DNA from 4 places in the Enterobacter sp. CFEC122 genome. Region 4 is predicted to be linked to each of the others. Evidence: predicted binding sites of a transcription regulator. Region 4 holds the regulator's gene; each other region holds the start of a gene.

The links. Region 4 encodes CRP, which controls carbon source genes, mostly activating them, when cyclic AMP is high. Its sites were predicted from a motif close to ATGTGANNNNNNTCACAT; they were not measured.
Region 1: the regulator CRP is predicted to act here: its motif matches at 2,069-2,086, upstream of garD (galactarate dehydratase).
Region 2: the regulator CRP is predicted to act here: its motif matches at 1,117-1,134, upstream of uxuA (mannonate dehydratase).
Region 3: the regulator CRP is predicted to act here: its motif matches at 1,176-1,193, upstream of ACVCAM_RS05305 (PhzF family phenazine biosynthesis protein).

The regions. Positions count from the first base shown of each region.
Region 1 is NZ_JBRIQR010000006.1:21,919-25,037, reverse strand. It holds gene rsmI (16S rRNA (cytidine(1402)-2'-O)-methyltransferase) at 1-230, shown strand, start outside; gene garD (galactarate dehydratase) at 386-1,957, opposite strand; gene garL (2-dehydro-3-deoxyglucarate aldolase) at 2,331-3,101, shown strand.
Region 2 is NZ_JBRIQR010000008.1:12,590-15,708, reverse strand. It holds gene ACVCAM_RS07495 (mannitol dehydrogenase family protein) at 1-1,027, opposite strand, end outside; gene uxuA (mannonate dehydratase) at 1,231-2,421, shown strand; gene yeiP (elongation factor P-like protein YeiP) at 2,539-3,111, opposite strand.
Region 3 is NZ_JBRIQR010000005.1:23,974-27,092, reverse strand. It holds gene ACVCAM_RS05310 (sugar transporter) at 1-1,100, opposite strand, end outside; gene ACVCAM_RS05305 (PhzF family phenazine biosynthesis protein) at 1,278-2,066, shown strand; gene ACVCAM_RS05300 (PhzF family phenazine biosynthesis protein) at 2,094-2,885, shown strand; gene ACVCAM_RS05295 (GNAT family N-acetyltransferase) at 2,978-3,119, shown strand, end outside.
Region 4 is NZ_JBRIQR010000028.1:55,420-58,538, forward strand. It holds gene ACVCAM_RS18340 (YccS/YhfK family putative transporter) at 1-1,273, opposite strand, end outside; gene crp (cAMP-activated global transcriptional regulator CRP) at 1,331-1,963, opposite strand; gene ACVCAM_RS18350 (OsmC family protein) at 2,275-2,679, shown strand; gene ACVCAM_RS18355 (phosphoribulokinase) at 2,765-3,119, opposite strand, start outside.

The sequences.
Region 1 (3,119 bases), on a different contig from region 4:
AGCTGCTGGCGTGGGTGAAGGAAGACGAAAACCGCCGCAAGGGTGAAATGGTGCTGATCGTCGAAGGGCACAGGGCGGAAGAAGACGCCCTTCCTGCCGACGCGCTGCGCACGCTGGCGCTGCTGCAGTCGGAATTGCCGCTGAAGAAAGCCGCTGCGCTGGCGGCAGAAATTCACGGCGTGAAGAAAAATGCGTTGTATAAGTATGCGCTGGAGCAGCAGGGGGAGTAAGGCATCCCCTGCCGGTTTTTGCCGGGTGGCGGCTACGCCTTATCCGGCCTACGGATCGTTATGTGTCTTTTAGCTAGCAGGTATCGCCTCAACCTGGAAGGTTTGCGGCGTGTCCGACGGGTTACCTAAATGCGGGATAGATGTGGGACGGAAAATCACGTCACCGGTGCCGGGTTAAACACCGCCAGCTGATTATGCAATCCCCATTGGTCCGAGAAGGTTTTCTTTCGCCCGCTGGCGACATCCAGAATGAAGTGGAACAGCTTCCAGCCCACGTCCTCAATGCTCTCTTCTCCGGTGGCGATGGTGCCCGCGTTAATATCCATTAAGTCATACCAGCGGTTTGCCAGCTCGGTGCGAGTCGCCATCTTGATCACCGGCACCGCCATCAGGCCGTACGGCGTGCCGCGCCCGGTGGTAAAGACCTGTACCGTAATGCCGGATGCTACCTGCTGCGTGCCGCACACAAAATCGCTGGCCGGCGTTGCCGCGTAGATCAGGCCGCGTTTCGTCGGGCGCTGGCCCGGAGAGAGCACTTCTGCAATGGCGCTCTGCCCGGATTTGGCAATAGAGCCGAGGGCTTTTTCCACCACGTTTGCCAGGCCGCCTTTCTTGTTGCCCGGAGACGGGTTGGCGCTGCGGTCGGTTTTGCCCATATCGAGATAGTTATCGTACCAGGCCATCTCCTCAAGCAGTCGCTTGCCGACCTCTTTATTAACGGCGCGCGGCGTCAGCAGATGGATGGCGTCACGCACTTCAGTCACCTCGGAGAACATCACCGTGGCGCCGCAGCGAACAAGCAGATCGGACGCATAGCCCACCGCCGGGTTGGCCGTCACGCCGGAGAAGGCATCGCTGCCGCCGCACTGGGTTCCGACCACCAGCTCCGACGCCGGGCACGTTTCGCGCTGGCGGCGGTTGAGCTTGTCCAGATGGCGTTCTGCTACCTGCAAAATATCGTCGACCATTGAGCGGAAACCGACGTGGCGTTCGTCCTGCAGGCGCACGATACTGGCCTCGTCTGCCGGAATGGCTTTGACATCTTCCGTGCCTTGCAGCAGGCGCTCGGGCTGGAGCTTTTCACATCCCAGGCCAATAACCATCACTTCGCCGCCAAAGTTGGGGTTCAGGGCGATATTGTGGATGGTGCGGATAGGCACCACCGCAGCGGGCGCGTTAATCGCCACGCCGCAGCCGTAGAGGTGGTTCAGGCCCACCACGCCGTCGACGTTCGGGTATTTTGGCAGCAGATCGCGTTCGATGATTTTCACCACGTAATCCACAACGCCCGCCACGCAGTGCACGCTGGTGGTAATGCCGAGCAGATTTTTGGTGCCGACGCTGCCGTCCGCATTGCGATACCCTTCAAAGGTATAGCCTTCCAGCGGGGGAAGCGGTTCCGGCACGCGGGTTGCTAGCGGGAGCGTGTTCAGCGGCGGCGCTTCTGGCAGCGCCACCAGCGACTCCTCCACCCAGCTTCCCTGCGGAATAGGACGGACGGCATAGCCGATGACTTCACCGTAACGCACAATTTCGCTTTCAGCAGGGATATCCACCAGGGCGACTTTATGTCCCTGCGGAACATGCTCAGTCAGTTCCAGCCCGTCCGGGAAGCGGGTTCCTGCTTTTAAGCCATTGTCGTTGACGATAATCGCCACGTTATCGGCATCGTGCACTTTTATATAAAACGCCGTCGGGGGTGCCTGTCGAATTTCAATGTCGGCCATTGGTCAGTATTCTCCAGCAAAATTCTGATAATAGGTTCAGCCATTTTTCTGATGGTAGAAATAAATACGCGACTTTCAGAAATAAAGCATGTCAGCAGATTCAATATCAAAATGTGATCCCGATCGCTCGCGAGCCCGTAATCCTTGATTCTGTGCATTAGCGCCCAGTGCTTTGTGCATATGCAAAAATTTTTATCGAAAAATAGCGTAATGCCTGAGCATTAAAACAATGTGCGGTCGTGGATTGCATCTTATACTGAATGACGATTTTATTACGCCAGAATATGTCCGAATAATAAATATCATGCTGGCGCGGTGTCTGAATAAATAAAACGGTACTGAAAAAGGCTGCGGAATTAAAAAGGTAAATACGATGAATAACGCTATCTTCCCGAATAAATTTAAAGCGGCCCTCGCGGCGCACCAGATTCAGATTGGCTGCTGGTCCGCGCTGGCAAACCCTATCAGCACCGAAGTGCTGGGCCTGGCCGGTTTCGACTGGCTGGTGCTGGACGGCGAACATGCACCAAACGATATCAGCACGTTTATTCCGCAGCTGATGGCGCTGAAAGGCAGCAACAGTGCCCCGGTGGTGCGTGTCCCCACCAACGAACCGGTGATTATTAAGCGTCTGCTGGATATCGGCTTCTACAACTTCCTGATCCCGTTTGTGGAGACGGAAGAGCAAGCGGCGCTGGCCGTGGCGTCAACGCGCTATCCTCCCGAAGGGATCCGCGGCGTTTCCGTTTCGCACCGCGCCAATATGTTTGGCACCGTCCCGGACTATTTCGCGCAGTCCAACAGCAACATCACCATTCTGGTTCAGATCGAGAGCCAGCAGGGCGTCGATAACGTCGACGCGATTGCCGCCACAAGCGGCGTGGACGGGATCTTCGTCGGCCCAAGCGATCTGGCTGCGGCCTTTGGCCATCTGGGTAACGCCAGCCACCCTGACGTGCAGCGCGCGATCCAGCACATCTTTGCCCGCGCCAAAGCACACGGCAAGCCGTGCGGCATTCTGGCGCCGGTTGAGGCTGACGCCCGCCGCTACCTGGAGTGGGGAGCCACGTTTGTTGCCGTCGGCAGCGACCTCGGCGTTTTCCGCTCGGCTACGCAGAAATTAGCGGACGCTTTTAAAAAATAACCATCATTGAGGAAACAG
Region 2 (3,119 bases), on a different contig from region 4:
CCTTAATCCGTAACGTGGGGGCCTGCTCGTTCAGCATCAGCCGACGGGCGGCTTCCCGGAACGCTGCATCCTCCATGCATTCATTAATATGCGCGTAGCCGGCAAGATACCCGAGATACGCCAGGAAAGAGTGGCTGCCGTTGAGCATGCGTAATTTCATCTGCTCCCACGGCAGAACATCCTGCACCATCTGGACACCCGCCACTTCCCACTCGGGACGGCCGGCGACAAAATTATCTTCTATTACCCACTGAATGAACGGCTCGCAGCTGATGGCGCACGGATCTTCCACGCCGAGCGCGTCGGTGATTTCCGCCAGCGAGGCCTCCGTCGCGGCGGGAACAATCCTGTCGACCATCGTTCCGGGGAAGCTTACGTGGGTATCGATCCATTCAGATAACCCTGCGGAACGTTTTTGCGCCATGCCCAGCACGGCGTTTTTCACCACGTGCCCGTTGTCCGGGATATTGTCGCAAGAGAGCACGGTAAAGGCAGGCAGGCCGCGCTCGCGGCGGCGGTGGAGGGCTTCGACCAGGATCCCAGGGGCGGAATGTGGCTCTGAGGGGTTTTCAAGGTCGTGGACGATCCGGGGGTTATTCAGGTCGAGCTTCCCGGTCGCGGGATCGATGCAATAGCCTTTCTCTGTGATGGTGAGCGAGACAATCGCGACCTGAGGCTCGCAAAATTTCTCAATAATGGCGGGCAGGGAGTCCAGCTTTGCGTTCAGGCATTCATGGACGGCACCGACGATAATGGCCTCATTTCCTTCAGCCCCTTTTTCCAGCACGGTGAACAGATGATCCTGCGCGCGCAGCTGGCTCATCAGCACGTCGCCGCTGAAGAGGCTAATCTCACAAATCCCCCAGTCGCCGCCTTTTTCATTCAGCACCCGATTTGTTAACAAGGCCTGGTGCGCACGGTGAAACGCGCCAAAGCCAAAGTGGACGATGCGGGAGCGCAGTTGCTGACGATCGTAGCGCGGTTGCTGAACCCGGGCAGGAAGGGCGGTGGAGGCAATTGTCTTCATGAGATACACCTGATTAACCATTAATTAACAATGCCAGTGTAAAGTTATATGACAGCAAATAAAATTGGTGAGCCGTAAATATCCCCGTTATGTGAGTTTGATCAATCAATGTGTGGCGGTGTATTGACCCTTCGCGGTAAACATGTATGGTAGTCGTCATTGTAGTAACGCATATTGGTATAACAACTTAAGAGGGTGAGGCAATGGAACAAACCTGGCGTTGGTACGGGCCGAACGATCCGGTTTCTCTTGATGATGTGCGTCAGGCTGGCGCAACGGGTGTCGTCACGGCGCTGCATCATATTCCTAACGGTCAGGTCTGGCCGGTAGAGGAAATACAGACGCGTCAGGCGCTGCTGGCGGAAAAAGGATTAACCTGGTCTGTGGTAGAAAGCATTCCGGTTCACGAAGACATCAAAACCCATTCCGGCGAGTATCAGGCCTGGATTGCCAACTATCAGCAGAGCATCCGTAACCTCGCGGCCTGCGGTATTGATACCGTTTGCTACAACTTCATGCCCATTCTGGACTGGACGCGTACAGACCTCGAATATCAAATGCCGGACGGCTCAAAAGCGCTGCGCTTCGATCAGATTGCCTTTGCGGCATTCGAACTGCACATTCTGAAACGCCCTGGCGCCGACGCGGATTACACCGCTGAAGAGCAGCAGCAGGCGCTCCAATGGTTCAATGCCGCCAGCGACGCGGATATCGAAAAGCTGACCCGTAATATTATTGCGGGCCTGCCGGGTGCCGAAGAGGGGTATACGCTGGATCAGTTCCGCGCCCGCCTGGCGGAGTACGGCAATATTGATAAGCAGCAGCTGCGTGAAAACATGGCGTATTTCCTGCGCGCAATTGTGCCGGTCGCGGAAGAGGTGGGGGTTCGCCTGGCGGTACATCCGGACGATCCACCGCGTCCTATCCTCGGCCTGCCGCGTATCGTGTCTACGATTGAAGATATGCAGTGGCTGAAAGAGACGGTCGACAGCATTCACAACGGCTTTACCATGTGTACCGGCTCCTACGGCGTGCGGGCCGATAACGATCTGGTGCGGATGATTGAAACCTTCGGCGATCGCATTCACTTTACGCATCTGCGCGCGACCTGCCGTGAAGAGAACCCAAAAACCTTCCACGAGGCGGCGCACCTGGGCGGTGATGTGAATATGGTCGCGGTGGTGGACGCTATTCTGGCGGAAGAGGCGCGTCGCAAGCAGGCTGGCGATGTGCGTCCTATCCCGTTCCGTCCGGATCACGGACACCAGATGCTGGACGATCTGCGTAAGAAAACCAACCCGGGCTATTCGGCGATTGGCCGTCTTAAAGGGATGGCGGAAGTGCGCGGCGTTGAGCTGGCGCTGAAGATGACGAAGTATCCGGAGCTGCTGTAAACGGAATTGCCGGGTGGCGGCTTCGCCTTACCCAGCCTACAAAAACACAAAAACCGGCTTCTGGGCCGGTTTTTTCGTAGGTCGGGTAAGCGTAGCGCCACCCGACAAACGCCGCAATCAGTCAGCGCGACCCATATAGCGTTTTTCTTCGATATGGATGCGGATTTTCTCGCCAGCAGAAAGGTATTCCGGCACCTGCACAACCAGGCCGGTGGTCAGGGTAGCCGGTTTGTTGCGGGCACTGGCGGATGCGCCTTTGATGCCTGGTGCGGTTTCAACGATTTCCAGATCGACGGTCTGAGGCAGTTCCAGCGCCAACAGCACGCCGTCCCAGGTCAGAACCTGCATATCAGGCATACCGCCTTCCGGGATGAACAGCAGCTCTTCTTCAATCTGGTCTTTGGTGAAGATATACGGGGTGTAATCTTCTTTGTCCATGAACACGTATTCGTTGCCGTCGATGTAGGAGAAATCAACATAGCGACGGGTCAGGGTCACGGTATCGACGATATCGTCCCCTTTAAAGCGCTCTTCCACCTTCAGGCCGGTACGCACATCGGCGAAACGCATTTTGTACAGCGTAGCTGCACCACGGGCGCTTGGTGCCTGAATATCGATATCTTTCACAATCAGCAATTTGCCGTTGTAATTCAGTACCATACCTTTCTTAATTTCGTTCGCTCTTGGCATTGCAGTAA
Region 3 (3,119 bases), on a different contig from region 4:
TAGCCAATCGCCGACATCGACACGTGCAGGATGACCTGATTACCCACCAGCGCACCCGCGCCAATCCCCAGATTGAAAATTCCCGAGAACAGCGACATGGCGACGTCCGTCGCATCCGGCGCCAGGGCCAGCACCTTCACCTGCATGCCCAGGCCAATAATCATGATCGCCACGCCCCAGAACAGGCTGAGGATCGCCAGATGGCTTTCACTGCCCGCGGCGGACATCAGCAACAGCAGACAGGCCAGCAGCAGGCCGATAGCGCTGCTCACCAGCGAGGAGGCATGCCGGTTACCCAGCTTGCCGAACAGCACGCTGCCAATAATCCCCGCGCCGCCGAGGATCAGCAGTAAGACGGTGGCAAAGTTGGCGCTAAAGCCTGCTACCACCTGCACAAACGGTTCAATGTAGCTATACGCCGTGTAATGGGCCGTTACCACGATGGCGGTCAGCAGGTAGATGCTCAGCAGCGCAGGGCGACGCATCAGCAGCGGCAGGCTTTTCAGCGAGCCGGAATGCTCGCTCGGCAGCGCGGGCAGCAGCTTAATCAGACACACCAGCGTCACCAGCGCGCCCATGCCGATGGCGAAGAAGGTGGTACGCCAGCCGAAGTATTGCCCCACGATGCGGCCAATCGGCAGGCCCAGCACCATCGCCAGTGCGGTACCGGTAGCAATCAGGCTTAGCGCCTGCGCGCGTTTACCCGCCGGTGCCAGGCGAATCGCCAGCGACGCGGTGATCGACCAGAACACCGCATGGGCAAAGGCGATACCGACGCGGCTGATGACCAGCACCGTAAAATTCCACGCCATAAACGACAGCACGTGGCTCGCGATGAATAAGACAAACAGACCGATCAGCAGCCTGCGCCGCTCTATCTGGCTGGTCAGCAGCATGAACGGCAGGGACATCAGCGCCACCACCCAGGCGTAAATGGTCAACATAATGCCCACCTGCGCCGTTTCCATCTGGAAACTGTCAGCGATGTCAGACAACAGCCCAACCGGCACAAATTCTGTGGTGTTAAAAATAAACGCGGCAATGGCCAGCGTGACCACGCGTAGCCACGCAACCCTGCGGGAAACTGTGTTCGTTGTCATAGGGATGTCGGAGATTCGTTGCTGAAAAGAAGAGGAGACGATCTTAAAACGTTGAATGGCGAAAACTCAACCATTATGTGACGCAGATCTCAATATTTACCTTATGAAAGCGGTAGCCGGGAGCGCTGTTTTCATTGAATATAAAAGAACAACACAATAAAAACAGGCGGTAAGACAATGCAGGAGATTGATTTTTATCTGGTCGATGCGTTCAGCAATACCACGTTTGGCGGCAACCCGGCCGCCGTTTGTCCGCTCAAGGAATGGTTACCCGATGAGACCTTGCTGAAAATGGCACAGCAGCATAATCAGTCGGAAACGGCCTTTTTCGTCTGCACTAAAGGAGGCATTGAGCTACGCTGGTTTACCACGCTTACCGAAGTCAATCTCTGCGGCCACGCCACCCTTGCCGCCGCGTACGTTCTGTTTAATGAACTGGATTACCCCGACTCGCGGATCCACTTTGATACCGCCTCTGGCCGCCTGACGGTCAGCCGGGAGGGGGAGTGGATGACGCTGGACTTCCCGGCATGTCCAACCCATGAAGAGACGCCGCCGCCGGAGATGCTCTCGGCGCTCGGTATCCGTCATTACGTTGCAGCACGCAAAGGGCGCGCCTGGCTGATCGTGCTGGACAATCGCCAGCAGGTTGAAGCACTCGCGCCACGCTTTTCGGCGATGACGCCGGGCGAGCATAAGGTGAGCGTGACGGCACGGGGTGAGGGGGAATACGATTTTGTCAGCCGCTTTTTCTCCCCCGGGGTATCCGTTCCGGAAGACCCGGTCACCGGCTCCGCGCACACGATGCTGATCCCGTACTGGGGTGAACAGTTGGGGAAAACAGCCATGCTTGCCCGTCAGGTTTCCGCGCGCGGCGGCGACGTGCGCTGTGAGCTGAAAGGCTCGCGCGTGCTGATGAGCGGACAGGCTTCACTTTATCTGAAAGGCACAGTTTTTCTGCGCTAAATACCCATAACAAGAGAGGAAGAGACAATGCAGGAAATTGATTTTTATCTGGTGGATGCCTTCAGCGACAAAACCTTTGGCGGCAACGCGGCAGCGGTATGTCCTCTGGAAGCGTGGCTGCCGGACGAGACGCTGCTCAAAATGGCGCAGCAGCATAACCAGTCTGAGACCGCCTTTTTTGTACGCACCGACGGTGGGTTTGAACTGCGCTGGTTTACCACGCTCGATGAAATTAACCTGTGCGGCCATGCTACGCTTGCCGCATCGCACGTTATTTTCGAATACCTTGACTATCCGCACACTGAAATTACCTTCACCACGCGCTTCGTGGGCGAGCTGACGGTCAAACGCAGCGGCGACTGGCTGACGCTGAACTTCCCCGCGTGGTCAACGGAGGTGGTCGAGAACCCACCTGCGCTGCTGTTTAGCGCGCTGGGCATCCCAGACGCAAAAGAGGTGCGCGTCGGACGTGATTACCTGGTGGTGCTGGAGAGCCAGCAGCAGGTGGAAGCGTTAACGCCGGATATTGGGGCGATGATCCCGCTGGATAAAATGGTCTGCGTGACGGCGCCGGGCGAAAAATATGACTTCGTCAGCCGCTTCTTCTGCCCGGGGGAAGGGGTGCCGGAAGATCCGGTTACCGGATCCGCCCACAGCATGCTGATCCCATACTGGAGCGAAAAGCTGGGTAAAACGTCACTTTATGCCCACCAGGGGGCGCACCGTGGCGGGGATCTGCGCTGCGAAATGAAGGGCGACCGCGTGCTGATTGGCGGTCAGGCCACCCTGTACCTGAAAGGGAAAATCTTTTTGCGCTAACGGAGCGGTACGATAAGTTAATTGTATGAAGCACCCTGGCAGGCCTGCGCTATGTTGACATTTAGCCTCACAAAAAAAGCAAGGAGCCTGCCATGTATTCCATTACCTCTGAATCTGCACGTCACCCGGACATTCTCAGCCTGATCGCGGCGCTGGACCGCTATCAGAGCGAACTCTATCCCGCCGAAAGCAATCATCTGATCGATCTGGCTGCGCTGCCGGAAACGTCGCTGA
Region 4 (3,119 bases):
CAATGATCAGCCCGGCCATGGTGCCGCCCGCCCGGTGCAGAATACGCACCCGCGTGGCGCCGTAGCCGTTCTGGGTGACGAACAGCACGGTCATTAAGATCCAGTAGGGCTTCGGCAGATGCAGCGCCATGCCCATCAGGCTGGCGATACTGAGCATCACGCTAATTCGTGCGGCATTGCGCAGGGCGGACGATTTGAGAGACAGATAGCTTTTGAGCGCGGGCAACAGGGGAAGCCGTTTTTGTTTATCTGCCATCAGGTCGCGGGAATAAAGCGGGCGCTGGGTGCGCAGCACGCGGGCGATGCGGCTAAAGTGCCAGGCGGCAAACTGGCCGACCGGGTTATCCGGATGCTGACGGGCGATTTTCTCCAGCGCGCCGAGCTGTTTTTCCATGTTAAAGCGCGTGGGATAGCGGTGGTAGAGAATATCGTCAGCCAGCACGCGCAGGCGTGCCGAGACGGTCTGCGCGTTCCAGCGGATCACCGCTTCGGCGTGGCTGCGCTCAACCAGCTTTTGCACCTCCTGCGGGTGGTGCAGGCTAACGGAGATATGCTCCTGCAGATCCAGGCCTACCTGGAAGGTGCGCAGCAGCCGTTTGTACTCGTGGTTCTTGTTGGCGGCGAGCATATGCAGCTGCTGATAGCACTGGCTTATCAGATCCACCACCTTCTGCTGGCGCGTCAGCAGCGGCGGTAAGGCTTTTTCCGGATCGGTATGCTGGGTGAGCAGGGTGTATTTGGCTTCGCAGTATTCCGCCAACTGCACATAGAGCAGGCTCAGGGATTCGCGCAGCGGCTGTTCCCGCCACAGCCAGAACCAGAACCAGTTAAACAGCCCGTACCACAGTGTCCCCAGAGCGTAGATCAGCAGCGGCTCCCACACCGGCATATTCCCGGCGAGGCTCAGCGTGAAGATGGCCGCAATCAGCGAGGCGGGTAGCAGGCGGGCGTGCAGCGAGCTGATTTCCGCCGTGACGCCGAGCGTCATCGCCAGCACCGTCAGGATCAGCGGCAGCGGGATGTCCCGGGCCAGTAAAAGCTGTACGGCAAGGCTACAGCCAGCAAACAGGCAGCCGCCCACGATCAGTCGTTTGAAAAAGCGCTTATGCGGTGTGTCCAGGCCGGCAATGTTGCAGCAGGCGGGCACGAGGGAAAAGAGCAGGCCTTGCTGAAGGTGTCCGAGGATCAGGCCGATGGCCACGGGTAGACACAACACCAGCGTTTGTCGCAGTGCGTAGTTGACTTCCGGGTGATAGATCAGCCTGCGCCACATGAGGAGTAGAGACAAAAACGGCGTGACACCTTGCGATGGCACGCCGTTTAAGCGGAATTAACGCGTTCCGTAGACCACGATGGTTTTACCGTGGGCGGAGATCAGGTTTTGATCTTCCAGCATTTTCAGGATACGGCCCACTGTTTCACGGGAGCAACCGACGATCTGACCAATTTCCTGACGGGTAATTTTAATTTGCATGCCGTCCGGATGGGTCATGGCGTCCGGCTGTTTCGCCAGGTTCAGCAGAGTTTGTGCGATGCGGCCCGTCACGTCCAGGAAGGCGAGGTTGCCCACTTTCTCTGAGGTGACCTGCAGACGGCGCGCCATCTGGGAAGAGAGACGCATCAGAATGTCAGGGTTAACCTGAATCAGCTGACGGAACTTCTTGTAAGAAATTTCAGCCACTTCACATGCTGTCTTTGCACGAACCCAGGCGCTACGTTCCTGGCCCTCTTCAAACAGGCCCAGTTCACCGATGAAATCGCCCTGGTTCAGATAAGAAAGGATCATCTCTTTCCCTTCTTCATCTTTGATCAGCACTGCCACCGAGCCTTTAACGATGTAATACAACGTTTCCGCTTTTTCACCCTGGTGAATCAGCGTGCTCTTTGATGGGTACTTATGAATGTGGCAATGAGACAAGAACCATTCGAGAGTCGGGTCTGTTTGCGGTTTGCCAAGCACCATGCGCTGTTATCCTCTGTTATAAGCTGTCACCAGAGTCATCAGATGCATCCGGACTCTGGGGTTGCAATCGAATTCTTACCCATACCCTGGGAAGTCGGCTACCGTAACGTTTCGCAGCCAGTAAAGTTTGATGTCCTCTGCATACATGTGTAACGTCAATGTATTACTGTAGCATCCTGAGTGTTTTAGCATAGCTTTCGCCGCGTGTCTCCTGGTGTCTCGCTTCAGCATGATGCAGGTCGCCTTCCATTGCGAGAAATGTAACGCACGCGTAATCTGTCACCAAAAATGCAACGTTGGAGTTTAAGAATATGCAAGCGCGCGTGAAGTGGGTTGAAGGTTTAACGTTCCTGGGCGAGTCCGCGTCAGGGCATCAGATTTTGATGGATGGTAACTCCGGCGATAAAGCGCCCAGCCCAATGGAAATGGTGCTGATGGCGGCAGGGGGATGCAGCGCCATTGACGTGGTGTCGATTCTGCAAAAAGGCCGTCATGACGTGACGGATTGTGAGGTCAAACTCACGTCAGAACGCCGCGAAGAGGCGCCACGCCTGTTCACCCACATCAATCTGCACTTTGTGGTCACCGGTAAAGAACTGAAAGACGCGGCGGTTTCACGTGCGGTGGACCTGTCTGCGGAGAAGTACTGCTCTGTCGCGTTAATGCTGGAGAAAGCGGTAAAAATCACCCATTCGTATGAAGTGATCGAGGCTTAATGTTTTGGCGGGTGGCGCTTCGCTGACCCGCCCTACAAAAGCACGACCGTAGGCCCGGTAAGCGCAGCGCCACCGGGCAAAAAACTCACGCGATCTGTTTCCCTTCCATCAATCGCTCCACCAGCGGCGTCATGATGAGCTCCATCGCCAGCCCCATTTTTCCGCCCGGTACGACTAATGTATTCATGTGAGAAATAAACGAGCCCTGCAGCATCGCCAGCAGCCAGGGGTAGTCAATGCCTTCGAGATTGCGGAAATGGATCACCACAAAGCTCTCATCCAGGGATGGGATACTTTTGGCCGCGAACGGGTTGGAGGTGTCCACCGTCGGCACGCGCTGGAAGTTGATATGGGTGCGGGAAAACTGCGGCGTCAGGAAGTTGATGTAGTCTTCCATGGAGCGCACCACCGAATCCATCACTGCTTCGCGCGAGTGGCCG